One region of the Priestia sp. FSL R5-0597 genome, then DNA from elsewhere that is predicted to be linked to it. Evidence: a T-box and tRNA genes for the amino acid it is inferred to sense, from the RefSeq annotation. Region 1 holds a T-box; the other holds one or more tRNA genes.
What was found. A T-box is a leader RNA that pairs with one kind of tRNA and senses whether it is charged. The one in region 1 lies ahead of serS (serine--tRNA ligase), so its partner is inferred to be a tRNA-Ser.

Region 1 (7,971 bases):
ATCCATCTTCCTGCTGGTAGTTTTCTAAAATTGCAGCTACCGTACGGCCAATTGCTAAGCCAGAACCATTTAGTGTATGAACATGTTCTGGTTTTGCTTTTGTATCACGGCGGAAGCGAATATTAGCACGGCGAGCTTGGAAGCTTTCAAAGTTTGAACAAGAAGAAATTTCACGATAAGTTTCATAACTTGGAATCCAAACTTCAATATCATACTTTTTGGCTGCTGTGAAACCTAAGTCAGCTGTACACATGCTTAGAACTCGGTAAGGTAAACCTAATAGTTGAAGAACCTTTTCAGCATGGCCCGTTAATTTTTCTAATTCATCATAAGAATCTTCTGGCTTAACAAAGCGAACAAGTTCTACTTTATTAAACTGATGCTGACGAATAAGCCCACGTGTATCTCTTCCTGCAGAGCCTGCTTCTGAGCGGAAGCAAGCACTATACGCTGTATAAGCAATTGGAAGCTGATCTCCGCTTAAAATTTCATCACGATGTAAATTTGTAACTGGTACTTCAGCTGTAGGAATTAAGAAATAATCTTCTTCTTTAATTTTAAATGCATCTTCTTCAAATTTAGGAAGCTGCCCTGTTCCTGTCATACTTGTACGATTCACCATATATGGAGGAAGGATTTCTTCATAACCATGCTCATCCATATGTAAATCCATCATAAAGTTAATAAGAGCACGTTCTAATCTTGCACCTAACCCTTTATAAAATACAAAGCGGCTTCCCGTTACTTTCGAAGCTCTTTCAAAATCTAAAATATTTAAATCTGTTCCTAAATCCCAATGCGGTTTTGGTTCAAAATCAAATTGTTTAATTTCTCCCCATTTGCGAACTTCTACGTTATCATCTTCAGTTTCACCTACAGGCGTACTTTCATGTGGAACGTTAGGAATTGAAAGCAGCAATAGCTCTAACTCTTCTTCAACGCTGCGAAGCTCTTCATCCAATTGCTTTACGCGGTCTCCTACTTCACGCATTTCGACGATTAAATGATCAGCATCTTGTTTTTCACGTTTCAATTGTGCAATTTGCTGTGATACTTCATTTCGCTTGCTTTTTAACTCTTCTGTTTGAGCAATTAGCTCACGGCGTTTTGCATCTAACTCTTCAAAGCGACCTAAGTCCGTTAAGTCCTCACCACGAAACTTGAGCTTTTCTTTTACTTCATTAAAATTAGCACGTAAAAATTTTAAATCTAACATACTGAGTACCTCCTTTAGTATAAAAGGGCAAAATAAAAACTCTCATCCCTATGAAAGGGACGAGAGTTTACCCGCGTTGCCACCCTAATTGAAAGCTAAAATAAGCCTTCCTCTTAAACCAGATAACGGATGAACCGAAACTGCCTACTACTTTTTCGACAGCTTGCTCCAGGACGGATTCATAAGAATTGATTATCGATTCACACCAGCCATCGACTCTCTTGAAATCAAAAATCTTATTACTATTTCCTATCAACGCTTTATACCAATATCATTTTTATTAATCATAATGTACTACAAGTCTTTACAAGATGCAATTCATTTATACAGGTTTTTTCGAAGCTTCTTCAACCATTGCTACAAAATACTGAGCCATGCGAGCATCATCTGTTAATTCTGGATGAAACGAACATCCCAAGAATTGACCTTGTCTTGCTGCAACAATTCGGTCGTTATGCATTGCCAAGACTTCAACGTTTTCTCCTACTTCTACAATATGCGGAGCACGGATAAATACGCCTATAAAATCTTCACCAATATCTTTAATATTTAGAGCAGCTTCAAAGCTATCTCGTTGGCGCCCAAATGAATTTCGAGCTACCGTAATATCCATAACACCTAAATGGGGCTCTTCACGGTCAACAACTTGTCCTGCAAGTAAAATTAAACCCGCACACGTACCAAACACCGGTTTACCTGCTTGTGCAAACTGGCGAAGAGGTTCCATAAAGTCATACTTGTCAATCAGACGACGCATCGCTGTGCTTTCGCCGCCCGGTAGGATTAAACCATCTATTTCGTCTAGCTGTTCAACTTTTTTAATGATAATGGCTTCAGCGCCTGCTGCTTCTAATGCTTGTGCATGCTCGCGAAAGGCACCTTGTAATCCTAACACGCCTACTTTTACCATTTTGTCAAAACTCCCTTTAAATTACCATCCACGCTCTTGCATGCGGTTTTCTGGTAATAATGATGAAATTTCAATTCCTTTCATTGCACTTCCTAATCCTTTTGACAAGTTTGCAATGAGTTCATAATCTTGATAATGCGTTGTTGCCTCAACGATTGCTCGAGCAAATTTTTCAGGGTTGTCGGATTTAAAAATTCCTGAACCAACGAACACACCGTCTGCTCCAAGCTGCATCATTAACGCTGCGTCTGCTGGTGTTGCTACACCGCCCGCTGCAAAGTTTACAACCGGTAGGCGACCTTCACGTTTAATTTGTAGTAATAGCTCATAAGGCGCGCCTAATAGTTTTGCCTCTGTCATTAACTCATCTTCGTCCATGCCCACAACTTTACGTACTTGAGCGTTTACTTGGCGCATATGACGCACTGCTTCCACGATGTTTCCTGTCCCTGGTTCGCCTTTTGTACGAAGCATTGCAGCTCCTTCAGCAATACGGCGGGATGCTTCACCAAGATCACGACAACCGCACACAAATGGAACCGTAAATGTATTTTTATTTAAATGAAACTCCTCATCAGCTGGAGTCAACACTTCACTTTCATCGATGTAGTCTACACCCATCGCTTCTAGCACGCGTGCTTCAACAATATGGCCAATACGAGCTTTTGCCATAACTGGAATGGACACAGCATTCATCACTTCTTCAACAATTGTTGGGTCTGCCATACGAGACACGCCGCCTGCTGCACGGATATCAGCTGGAACACGCTCTAATGCCATAACGGCAACAGCGCCTGCTGCTTCTGCAATTTTTGCTTGCTCTGCGTTGATCACGTCCATGATAACGCCACCTTTTTGCATTTCCGCCATTCCTTGTTTTACACGATCAGTACCTGTAATGTTATTCATGTTTGTCTTCCTCCTGTATCAAGTGTTTCACAATAATTTTTAGTGTATATACAAAATTCAAAACTTAGTGTCTATTTTACCGTATTTTTCGGAAAATTCCTATCTAATTTATAGATTATATACAAACAAATCTAAAAATAAAAAAAAGAGATACTCCCTTGTAGTATCTCTTCTTTCTCTTGAGTTATCATTAAAACCAGTTATTCACTGTATCTGCAGCATTCATCCAAATATCGCTGAAGAAGTTACCAATACTGCGGATAGCGAGAGAGAACCATCCAGCTTTTTCAACAGATTCGTTTGTCACGACCGGCGTCATGCTATCTGTAGTTTGGCCTCCTACATAGCCTAGATCTTTAAGATTGCTGTTTGTTGCACTTACATAAGCAACTGTTTCTCCTTTTTTAATAGGAGCAACAACTTTTTGATCGTTCATAACTTTATCGTTTAACTTAAAGTTGATTTTAGTATGATCTTTTTGACCTTTTTCGGTAATAATTTTTACCGAATTCTTTGGAGAAACGGAAGCTTCTTTTGATTTTCCTTTAGCAACATCAATTGTTTCATGCCCTTTAATCTCGCCGTTAGCAGGCACTACTTCTTTTAACTGAAAATGACTAAAAGCATAATCCAATATCTTTTTCGTTTGAGAAAAACGAGCAGCTTCTGTAGACTTGCCGTTTTCCTTGGCATTCATTACAACTGTTATGTATCTTACCCCGTTACGCTCTGCAGTTCCAGTGAAACATTGACCTGCAAAATCTGTATGACCAGTTTTTAAGCCGTCTACGCCGCTGTATGCAGCTGAAAAACCAGGGAGCATCTTATTCCAATTGTTCATTTTTGTTTCGCCTTGTTGCCCTTGTCTAAACATCTTGGAAGGAGTTTTGGCTACTTCCAAAGATTCTGGATAATCATGAATCAAGTGATAAGCAAGAGTAGCAACTGCCCGAGCAGATAGGAGGTTCTCATCTTCTTCCTTTGTTCCTTTTGGATACATCCCTTTTAACAAGGAATTAGAAAGACCTGTAGAATTGACAAATTTTGATTCACCCATATTTAATTTTTTTGCTGTTTCATTCATTAACTTAATGAAACCTTCTTCAGAACCACTGACAGCTTCAGCTAAAGCAATGGCTGCTCCATTAGCTGAATAAATAGCCATGGCATCATATAATTCTTTTACCGTATATTTTTGGTTTTCGATTAATGGTACATTTGATAATCCATAATCCTGAGAAATTTTAGCTGCATATTTACTAACTGGCACACGTTGATCCCAAGATAATTTCTTATCTTTTATGGATTCTAATACTAGGTATTCCGTCATCATTTTTGTCATGCTTGCAATACCTAATAAAGCATCCGTATTTTTCCCGTATAGCACTTTCCCCGTACTTGCCTCTACTAAAATGGCTGCGTCTGCTTCAACGCCAATATCATCTGTTTTAGAAGCAGCTGATGCTTGTGTAGAGACAAAAAATACGCTGGCCATTAACATAACAGCAATGACACAAATTAATTGTTTCTGTACTGCGTTTCTCACTCTATACCCTCCAAACGTAAACTCACATAAATGTAATTTTATCATACTAAAATTTAAAAAAATAGATAAAGAAGTACTGTTACATTCATGATTAATGACATAAAAAACACGTTTCCCTATTAAGGAAACGTGTTTTTTACACATTCATGATTATCTCATAGAATAGTTAGGAGATTCTTTTGTAATTTGTACATCATGTGGGTGACTTTCTCTTAAGCCTGCTCCAGTCATACGGATGAATTGTGCCTGTTCACGTAACGCTTCTAAGTTAGCTGAACCACAGTAACCCATTCCTGCGCGTAAACCACCAATCATTTGATATAAAGTATCTGCTACAGGTCCTTTGTAAGGCAAACGGCCTTCGATACCTTCTGGAACTAATTTTTTATTATCTTCTTGGAAGTATCGATCTTTACTTCCTTTTTCCATAGCTCCCACAGAGCCCATTCCACGATACACTTTAAAGCGTCTTCCTTGGTAGATTTCTGTTTCGCCAGGGCTTTCTGTCGTTCCTGCTAGAAGGCTTCCTAGCATTACTGTATGTCCACCAGCTGCAAGTGCTTTTACGATATCTCCAGAGTACTTAATACCGCCATCTGCAATAATAGCTACCCCGTGCTTACGAGCTTCAGTTGCACAGTCATATACTGCCGTAATTTGTGGAACGCCTACACCAGCGACAACACGAGTTGTACAAATTGAACCAGGTCCAATTCCTACTTTTACTACGTTTGCTCCAGCTTCAATTAATGCTTTTGTACCTTCAGCCGTTGCTACGTTACCAGCAATAATATTTAATTCTGGATATGCCTCGCGAATGCTGCGCACTGTATCTAAAACGCCTTGTGAATGTCCATGCGCTGTATCAATAACGATAACATCAACGCCAGCTTGTACTAATTTTTCGATACGAACATTTGAATCAGCTGTTACGCCAACAGCTGCTCCAACTAATAATCGACCTTGTTGATCTTTAGCTGCATTTGGAAACTCAATTACTTTTTCAATGTCTTTAATTGTGATAAGGCCTTTTAATACGCCATTGTCATCTACAAGAGGTAACTTTTCAATTTTGTATTGCTGTAGAATTTTCTCTGCTTCTTCTAAAGTCGTTCCTACTGGAGCAGTAACTAATTCTTCTTTTGTCATTACGTCAGCAATTTGCATTGAATAATCTTGGATGAAACGCAAGTCACGGTTTGTAAGGATTCCAACTAGTTTTTGTTCTTCTTCGTTGTTGACAATCGGCACACCTGAGATACGATATTTGCCCATTAAGTGTTCAGCAGCAAATACTTGGTTTTCAGGAGTTAAAAAGAAAGGATCCGTGATAACACCACTTTCAGAACGTTTTACTTTATCAACTTGTTCTGCTTGCTGTTCAATCGACATGTTTTTGTGAATGATACCCAAACCACCTTGTCTAGCCATCGCAATAGCCATTTCAGCTTCTGTAACTGTATCCATTCCTGCACTGATGAACGGCACCTTTAATTTTAATGTTTTTGTTAGTTCAACACTCATATCAACGTCTTTAGGTAGTACCTCAGATTTTGCTGGCACCAGTAAAACGTCATCAAATGTTAAGCCTTCTTTAGAAAATTTGCTTTCCCACATTATAGAATCCTCCTTTAAACGACAGAATATTATTAGTAGATTAACAAGCAGATATGTACCTGTCAATAACTTCACTAGATATCAGATAATTCTAATAAAAAGAAAAGGTGATTTAGTTGCATAAATTTAATGATGTTTGGACGTCCTACAATTTATTTTTCTCCGTTCCTTTTGTACAAGACTTTTTAAAAAAGCGCTATCAAAAATTGAATTATAGCGATGCAGAGCAACATAGTTTTAAAAACAGTTACCCATTTATTTATTATTTGGAACACAGTAAAAATTATTATCAAGTTGCGGCACAATCTCCTGTATCAGTTCAACCCGTTTTATTATTTTATGGAATGTCACAGCTGTTAAAAGCTTGTTTGTTAACACAAAACCCCGTATATCCCGAAAATACGGCGGTGTTAGCACATGGAGTATCAACACGAAAAAGAAAAAAACAAAGTTATGATTTTTTAGATGATGAAGTTAAGATTCAAAAAAGCGGTTTATTTTCACAAGTAGGAGAAGAATTGTTTCATGTGAAACAACTAGAAGGTAGTAAATATACAATGAATTATCTGTTGTCTTGTGTACCGGAATTAGATACATTATTTTTAAATTTGGGCACGAGGCCATCTTCCCATTTAACAACTATTGGATCGCTTCCAGCTACCTCTTTGCCTATTCCTGAACAAGTTACACGGTGTTATCATATGAATCACGAAAGACTCTATTCTTTTTTAAAAGAGCGTTCCCATCTATCATTGTCTTTGTCAGAAGATCAGGTATGTATTCTTGACCCTTCAAGCTGTTTATATAATTGTTCACCTTTTATGTACAATTTCCAAGCTAACACGCTGCATGCACCGTTGGAAAAAGATAGCTGCTTATATTTCCCTGAGATGTTGGCACATTACTTATTACTTTATAATTTAAGTATGATTTCACGTTATGAAACAGAGTGGTGGTATGAATTATTGCATACATACTCTTCGAAAGATTATCCATTTATCTTGAGGTTCCTTGAGGTTACAGCTCAAAAGATTCCTTACTTAATTTCTTGTTACTTAAATGAACACACAAAAAAAGACTAGCTAAAATAGCTAGTCTTTTTTCAAGTGCCTGGCAACGTCCTACTCTCACAGGGACAAAGTCCCAACTACCATTGGCGCTAAAGAGCTTAACTTCCGTGTTCGGTATGGGAACGGGTGTGACCTCTTCGCTATCGCCACCAGACAAGAGATTGCTCTCTCAAAACTAGGTAACAGTTTGCTGAGTAAAGCTTATGCTTTTAAAAGTTTGGTTAAGTCCTCGATCGATTAGTATCAGTCAGCTACACATGTCGCCACGCTTCCACCTCTGACCTATCAACCTGATCATCTTTCAGGGATCTTACTAGCTTGCGCTATGGGAAATCTCATCTTGAGGGGGGCTTCATGCTTAGATGCTTTCAGCACTTATCCCGTCCACACATAGCTACCCAGCGATGCCTTTGGCAAGACAACTGGTACACCAGCGGTGTGTCCATCCCGGTCCTCTCGTACTAAGGACAGCTCCTCTCAAATTTCCTACGCCCACGACGGATAGGGACCGAACTGTCTCACGACGTTCTGAACCCAGCTCGCGTACCGCTTTAATGGGCGAACAGCCCAACCCTTGGGACCGACTACAGCCCCAGGATGCGATGAGCCGACATCGAGGTGCCAAACCTCCCCGTCGATGTGGACTCTTGGGGGAGATAAGCCTGTTATCCCCGGGGTAGCTTTTATCCGTTGAGCGATGGCC
Region 2 (8,004 bases), 4.3 Mb from region 1:
GGCCCCCGGTGAAAATAAATCGAAGGCGATTTTTTTGCTTAATAAATCTTGAGGCTACATAGTATCCTACAAACGCCACCGCTGAATTCACCAGTCCATAAGTTCCTAAAGCTAATTCACTTCCCGTCGTAATAAATACCATGACGGATACGACAAAAATGAACGTACCTTCACGCAATCCTTGAAAGAAATGAGCCTGTAATATTCGATTCCAGTCTTTGTTGACTTTTCGTTCAGCCCACACTTCTTTAAATTTGTATACTCCTTCAGCTGCGCGTCTTGTAATAAAAAAACTAAGCACAACGGCACCGACAAACAATAGCAGAGATACACCAAACACAATTTTATATCCAAGTGATTCATACAAAGCGGAAATAACAAAGCCCGCTCCTAAAGGACCAATCATCCCTGCAAAAGAGTTTAAGATCCCTAAAAATCCGTTAAAAAAGTCTCTTGTATCAGGTTCTGTAATTTCAAAAGTTAGCACATTAAAAGCTAGCCAATAAAAGCCATATCCTATACCCAGCAGTCCACCAAGCAATACTAAATACTCGGCTGCGTTAGCTCCACTGACCAATACAGCGATATAAAAAACAGCTAAAAAAGATACGCCTAACCTTAAAACCACAACCCGGTCAATTCGTTTGGCCCATTTACCTGCTAAAATAAACGTAAGGGGCTGAAGCACCACTACCGCTAAATTATAAATAGCGAGATCCGAAAATTCGCCTGATTGTTTCCACAGATAAATGTTAACAAACGAATTGGAAATTGAAATAGCCAAGGCATAAAGACCGCCTATAATTAAAAGCAAAAGTAAATCTTTACTAACTTCTACATCTCCAACTACTTTTTTTAATAAAGGCATATCAAAAAACTCCTTTTCTCTTCTACACCTAGTGTGTGAAAAAGAAAAGGAGATATGTAAAAGAATTGGAAAACAAAAAAGCCAGTAAAGGTAATAATTACTTTACTGGCTCTTAAATACGTCTTCAGCTTATTTTGCAGCGTCGTAACGCTTAGCAACTTCGTCCCATTTTACAACATTAAAGAATGCTGAAATGTAATCTGGACGGCGGTTTTGATAATTTAAGTAGTAAGCGTGCTCCCAAACGTCTAGACCAAGAATTGGCGTTTTGCCTTCCATTAATGGGCTATCTTGATTTGGTGTGCTTGTTACTTCTAATTTGCCGTTGTTTACAACTAACCAAGCCCAGCCAGAACCGAAGCGAGTTTTAGCTGCATTTGCAAATTCTTCTTTGAATTGATCAAAGCTGCCGAATTTGCTAGCGATAGCGTCTGCTAATTCACCAGTTGGAGCACCGCCGCCGTTAGGGCAAAGGATTGTCCAAAATAATGAGTGGTTCGCATGACCGCCACCGTTATTGCGTACTGCTGTACGGATATCTTCAGGAACAGCATCTAAGTTTGAAATTAACTCTTCAATACTTTTGCTTTCTAAATCCGCTTTGCCTTCAACAGCAGCGTTTAGGTTTGTAACATATGTGTTGTGATGTTTTGTGTGGTGAATATTCATTGTTTCTTTGTCGATATGTGGTTCCAGTGCATCGTATGCATAAGGTAGTTCTGGTAATTTGTAAGCCATGAATAATTCCTCCTTCAAAATATGTAAGCATTTTGGCGCAAAAGCACCATATACGTTTAGATTAGCAAATTTACCCTACTCTTTCAAATAAAAAGTACCTAATCCATGATTTATATTTACCTAATTCCCATTCGCTATTCTTTTAAACATAAAAAAAGCTTCTTTTTCTCAAAAGAAGCTTTGAATAGACAATAGTATGGCGGAGGAAGAGGGATTCGAACCCCCGCGGGCTTTAACACCCCTGTCGGTTTTCAAGACCGATCCCTTCAGCCGGACTTGGGTATTCCTCCAACCCTATAAATGGTGGACCCTGCAGGACTCGAACCTGCGACCGGACGGTTATGAGCCGTCTGCTCTAACCAGCTGAGCTAAGGGTCCACGTGGCTCCACAGGTAGGACTCGAACCTACGACCGATCGGTTAACAGCCGATAGCTCTACCACTGAGCTACTGTGGAACAATATGAATTATGTATGTCACAAACGTAAATTGGAAAATAGCGGCGGAGGGGATCGAACCCCCGACCTCACGGGTATGAACCGTACGCTCTAGCCAGCTGAGCTACACCGCCATGGCTCCACAGGTAGGACTCGAACCTACGACCGATCGGTTAACAGCCGATAGCTCTACCACTGAGCTACTGTGGAACAATATAACATTTACTAGCGACATTAAAAATTTAACATGTTTCTGGCCTAAAGTCAATATATTATTTTAAAACAGCGTATAAAAAATAGGCAATCATCAACAGTTGAATAAATCCTTTCGAGATAGCGCCACTAAAAAAGCCAATAACCGAACCTACTCCAATTTTTACTGCGTTGCTAATTGTGGTCCGATGAACAATCAGTTCTCCTACAATCGCTCCGATAAACGGCCCTAAAATAATTCCAAATCCCGGAATAACAAACGGACCCACAAGCAATCCAACTGTACTTCCCCAAACGCCTGCTTTAGTGCCTCCGAATTTTTTCACACCAATAATATTAGCGATATAGTCTGCTAAAAAAAGTGCGACAACTAACAATCCTTGTATCACCCAAAATAACCAGCTATAGGAGCTAAAATCATAAAATAAACCGTATATGACAAATCCTAGCGCTACAAATAGCACGCTTGGGATGATGGGATAAACCAACCCAACAAACGATACAACAAAGCTAATGATAACTAATGCCCAACATAAAATAGCCATGCCCGCACCTATCCTTTTTATTATTACTATTTATCATACAATAACCACTCCTATAAAGAAAGACCTTGCACCACGAGACCTTCCTTTATTTTACTTTCGAATATATCTTCAGATAACGATTTTCGAGTGTACCACTGCACTATTAACAGCACAGTCCTCAAACTGCCCGTAATAACCCCCAAAAACAATGACAGCAAAATCTGTACATATAAAGAAATGCTTTTGACAAAACGCTCCATCGCACCATTGTAATTGGTAACGTTTTCTAAAATCTATTGTAAACCTTAAATTTCCGCTATAAAATAAGGTATAATCAGAATTTTCAATAATAGGAGGCTTTACAATGAGCATGCTGAAAAAGATAGCATGGAGTTTTACTTCCTTTCAAAAAATAAGGTCGCTTCGCTTTGAGCATACGAATAAAACAATTGGCTTTGTGCTGTTTTTAACATTCATTTCTTTGCTGCCTACATTTTTCTTTATGACTTTGACGATTGTAAACGGCTATCATACCGCGACTACAGATCTCCCGAAATCTGTTTCTTCTTTTTCTATTTCAAATTCACAGCTTACGTCAAGCCAACCTTTCACAAAAAAAGTAAACGGTACCGCTTTTATCTTAGACCCCTCACAGTCTATTGAACGGTTTCATTCCCCTGCTCATGCAATTGGTTTTTTAAAGGATGGAATTTATATCACGACTAATTCACAAACACAAACGTATTCATATGAGTTGCTAAACTGGCATCATAAAGATAAAAATGAACTGTTAAACTTGCTGCACGAACAAAAATTTTCTTTATACATACTTGTCCCTATCGCTATGCTTTTACTGTACGTATTAACATCTGGACTAAACTTCCTTTCTATTACCTGCCTTGCTTATCTTGGAAAACTGATTGGACTCATCACTAAGAAGCAGCTTCCTTTCAAACAGCTATGGGCACTGAGCGCTTATAGTACGGTAGCCTTCACGCTGCTTTATACGCTTTTTGAAGCTTTTTCTTTGTCTCTAGCAACACATAGCTCTCTTTACTGGATAGGAACGTTCTTCATTTACTTATTGCTCGTCACAAGGGTTCCTATGAGAAAAAAGGTAAAACCTAATAAAGCGATTGAAACATAACGAAATGAATCCAATCAACGGCTAGAAGCACCTACATACATAAAATCTATGTTTACCCTGCCAATGAAAAGCTCCGAACGAATTTAATTCTTGATCAAGAATCAAATTTGTTCGGAGCTTCTTCAACTAACATACTTTTGTCCCAGCCTCTTTATTTCTGTACAACTTTTCTTCTCCCCATTGCAGAAGAAAAAATTTTCAACTGATACAAAACCCACAAACCTCCTGCTGCGAGCAAACTAAAGCTATAAATAAACATCAGCCTTTCAGTATGCATCCACACTTCAAAAACAACGGGTCCCAACGCTACTCCTAAAAATCTCACCGTTCCATAAATGGATACAATAAATCCTCTTTCTTCGTCTGAAGCCGCTGAAGTAATCATCATATTAATACAAGGAAGAACAAATCCTAAGCCGCCAAAGGCGACTGTCAAACAAAACATCAGCACAGGAAGCGTATAAATCACCGTTAATACTCCAAACATTACGAATAAAAGAATCATTCCTACTATCATCAATTTTTTCATGAGCACTACATCTGTTTTGATTCGCTGACCGGTCCAATAAGAAACGAGCGTCATCGCGCCAAGAGGAAATAAAAAAGCGGTTCCTTTGAAAAAACCGTCTATATGATACGTTTCCTCTATTAAAAAAGATAAGTAATATAAAATGCCAAATAATAAAAACAACCCCAGTCCCCCGACAAAGAATAAAGGAAAAAGCGATTTTCTTTTATCATAGACGATCCCAATGGCTCTCTTTAAATACTCTCCAACAGATACTGAATCTGAACCTGTTTTCGCTTCTCTCACATACATGGCTATACCTACTAAAGCAGCACCTGCAGCTAAAGGATACACAAAAAATGCGGCATACCATACAACGAGTGCCGCCGTTGCTCCAATTATAGGTGCAACCACTTTTCCAGCTCCATTATATACTTCTAAAATCCCAAGGACTTTTGCTCTTTTTTCCCCTGTAAATACATCTCCAGTTAATGCCATTGCCAACGTTGTAGTACCAGCAGCGCCAATCCCTTGAATCACTCTTCCAGCCATCAACACAGCAAAGCTTCCAGAAGAGACCAAAGCGCTACTAGCAGCGACAAGGCTACCGATTATCATCACGATGAGGGAATACATAATTAATTTTTTACGTCCATATCGATCTGATAGAATTCCTACCGCAGGAATACACAATGCAGCCGGAATCGAAAATACACTCAGTATCAAACTGGTTTGGACTCCACTTAAGTGAAGTGACTTTTGAATGCTTGGCAGCAGAGGAATGAGCATGGAATTTCCCAGCACCATGATTAAAGGCAATAAGCCTAATGAAACAATCATTAATTTTTCTTTCAATTTTCGTTCTCCAATCATATTTAAGTAAGACAAGCATAGGCTTTACACATAAGCAAAAGAATGAAGGAGGAGCATAATGAAAAAGCTATGTGCATTAGCCGCTTTCGCTTTTATCGGATATATTTGTCACTACGACATTAAATACGGGACCATTCCTACTGCGACTGAAGCAGTTCAAGTCAGCAAAGCGCAGCCTGCAGAAACAAAAGCCGCCAGCTCTTCTTCCACCTATACAAAAATAAAAATTAAGCCAGGCGATACAGTTTTGTCCGTCATTGAAGAGCTTACAAAAAAATCGATACCGGTTTCTATGAACCAAATGATTAAAGACTTTAAGAAGTTAAATAACGGTACAGCGCCTGAAGATATTCAAATTGGAAAAACGTATAAGTTCCCTATTTACAAGTAATGACAGCATTCTTCTTGTCAAGATGGGATAGTCATTGTTAAAATAGCTAAGGTAGTACTTTCTACTAGTTATTTTGTTCATAAAGAGTTATTCTATTAATGAATTCAAATTCTTGATTTCATTTTGAAGGAGAGATTATCACGTGAGTGAAATTATACATCGTACAAAAACACGCCCCGTTAAAGTTGGAGATTTAACAATTGGGGGCAGTAACGAATTAGTTATTCAAAGTATGACAACCACTAAAACACATGATGTTGAAGCAACGGTTGCAGAAATTAAACGTTTAGAAGAAGCAGGATGCCAAGTTGTTCGTGTTGCTTGTCCAGATGAGCGCGCAGCAGATGCAATCCCTGAAATTAAAAAACGCATTAACATTCCATTAGTTGTAGATATTCATTTTGACTATCGCTTAGCGTTAAAAGCAATTGAAGGCGGAGCGGATAAAATCCGTATCAACCCAGGTAATATTGGACGCCGTGAAAAAGTGGAAGCTGTTGTAAATGCTGCAAAAGCTAAAAATATTCCAATTCGTATTGGAGTTAACGCCGGTTCACTGGAAAAACGTATTTTAGATAAATACGGCTATCCGACAGCAGATGGCATGGTAGAAAGTGCACTTCATCACATTAAAATTTTAGAAGACCTTGATTTCCATGACATCATCGTTTCAATGAAAGCATCCGATGTTAACTTGGCAATTGAAGCATATGAAAAAGCTGCTCAAGCTTTTGACTACCCTCTTCACTTAGGAATTACAGAATCGGGTACATTATTTGCGGGAACTGTAAAAAGTGCAGCGGGTCTTGGCGCTATTTTGTCTAAAGGAATCGGAAATACATTACGTATTTCTTTAAGTGCGGATCCTGTAGAAGAAGTAAAAGTTGCACGCGAGTTGCTAAAATCATTCGGTTTAGCTTCCAATGCTGCAACGCTTATTTCTTGCCCAACTTGCGGACGTATTGAAATTGATTTAATTAGCATTGCTAATGAAGTTGAAGAGTATATTTCAACTGTAAAAGCACCGATTAAAGTAGCGGTACTTGGCTGCGCTGTAAACGGTCCTGGCGAAGCTCGTGAAGCTGATATCGGGATTGCAGGAGCACGCGGTGAAGGTCTTCTATTCCGCAAAGGTGAAATCGTACGCAAAGTTCCGGAAGAAACAATGGTTGAGGAACTAAAAAAAGAAATTGATAAAATTGCTGCTGAATATCACGCAAAGCAAGAAGCTGAAAAAGCTGCAGCTAAATCATAACCAAAAAAAGCGAGGCGCATATGCGCCTCGCTTTTTTTATGAAAAGAACGGTAATATAAACGTACCGACAATAATCGATACAACTCCGATCCCTATTGCCCATGCTCCTAGCGTAAGTGCTCCTTTTCTGCGTGCGATAAACCCTAGAATAATCCCAGCGGCACCAAGAATAATTGGTAAAAAGAATAGTGAAAGAATCGAAAGCACGAGTGCGAAACGACCGTATCCCGTTCCTTCTCCTCGTCCAGCGACTTCATGATTGCGATTGCGGTCAATATCTATAACTTCACGCTCTGCATGTGGCTCTCCTACTCGGTAAGGAACGCCCACTTCAGCTGCAGTTTCTTCCATGAAATCAGCTTCATATACATCTTTTCTACGCCTTTGTTCTTCATTCTCCATGCTTAATCCCTCGCTTTCGTAAATAAGGAGCATTTATAGTATCTGAATGCGAGAAAAAATTATAAGTGTTAATCTTATACAGCTGCTCATTTTCTTGCAAAAATAGATACCTGCACGATTCCCACACCGTATAATCATCCTTATCTTTTTTCTTAAGGAGTATAAAAAGTATTACTGTTTCTCTTTAGGCTTTATGTTACACTAGACAAGAATAATCAAGCACCTAAGTAGAATAAACGTATTAAAGGAGTGCACGTAGTTGACAAAAAAGTTTGGAATTGACATTGATGGAACTGTTACCTCTCCTGAAACTTTTGTTCCTCATTTAAATAAAGCCTTTAACTTAAATTTAACACTTGAAGATATTACAGAATATGATTTCAGCCCTTTTGTAAATGTATCACCTGCAGAACTCGGGAAATGGTTTAAAGCAAATGAACGCTCTATTTACGAAACCTCTCCACTTGCAGACGATGCAAAAGCGGTTTTGCAAAAGTGGCATCAAAAGCACGAATTATTCTTTATTAGTGCAAGGCACGATCAGCTATTGGACGTCACGGAAGAATGGTTTCAAAAAAATGAGCTATCGTTTCATCACATTGAGTTAGTCGGCTCTCATTTTAAAGTTGAGACAGCAAAACGATACGAT

Region 2: it encodes a tRNA-Ser, which carries the amino acid that the T-box ahead of serS (serine--tRNA ligase) is inferred to sense. The anticodon was not compared.

The regions. Positions count from the first base shown of each region.
Region 1 covers NZ_JBBOUZ010000001.1:13,525-21,495, reverse strand. The annotation lists gene serS (serine--tRNA ligase) at 1-1,216, opposite strand, end outside; T-box leader at 1,269-1,481, opposite strand; gene pdxT (pyridoxal 5'-phosphate synthase glutaminase subunit PdxT) at 1,539-2,126, opposite strand; gene pdxS (pyridoxal 5'-phosphate synthase lyase subunit PdxS) at 2,148-3,035, opposite strand; gene MKX72_RS00070 (serine hydrolase) at 3,226-4,581, opposite strand; gene guaB (IMP dehydrogenase) at 4,732-6,198, opposite strand; gene MKX72_RS00060 (YaaC family protein) at 6,315-7,280, shown strand; rRNA gene rrf (5S ribosomal RNA) at 7,307-7,422, opposite strand; rRNA gene MKX72_RS00050 (23S ribosomal RNA) at 7,486-7,971, opposite strand, start outside.
Region 2 covers NZ_JBBOUZ010000001.1:4,315,970-4,323,973, forward strand. The annotation lists gene MKX72_RS22790 (MFS transporter) at 1-868, opposite strand, end outside; gene sodA (superoxide dismutase SodA) at 998-1,606, opposite strand; tRNA gene MKX72_RS22800 (tRNA-Ser) at 1,804-1,896, opposite strand; tRNA gene MKX72_RS22805 (tRNA-Ile) at 1,908-1,984, opposite strand; tRNA gene MKX72_RS22810 (tRNA-Asn) at 1,988-2,062, opposite strand; tRNA gene MKX72_RS22815 (tRNA-Met) at 2,103-2,176, opposite strand; tRNA gene MKX72_RS22820 (tRNA-Asn) at 2,178-2,252, opposite strand; gene MKX72_RS22825 (DUF456 domain-containing protein) at 2,315-2,800, opposite strand; gene MKX72_RS22830 (DUF1189 domain-containing protein) at 3,144-3,926, shown strand; gene MKX72_RS22835 (MFS transporter) at 4,078-5,289, opposite strand; gene MKX72_RS22840 (hypothetical protein) at 5,366-5,698, shown strand; gene ispG (flavodoxin-dependent (E)-4-hydroxy-3-methylbut-2-enyl-diphosphate synthase) at 5,850-6,953, shown strand; gene MKX72_RS22850 (hypothetical protein) at 6,990-7,355, opposite strand; gene MKX72_RS22855 (5' nucleotidase, NT5C type) at 7,615-8,004, shown strand, end outside.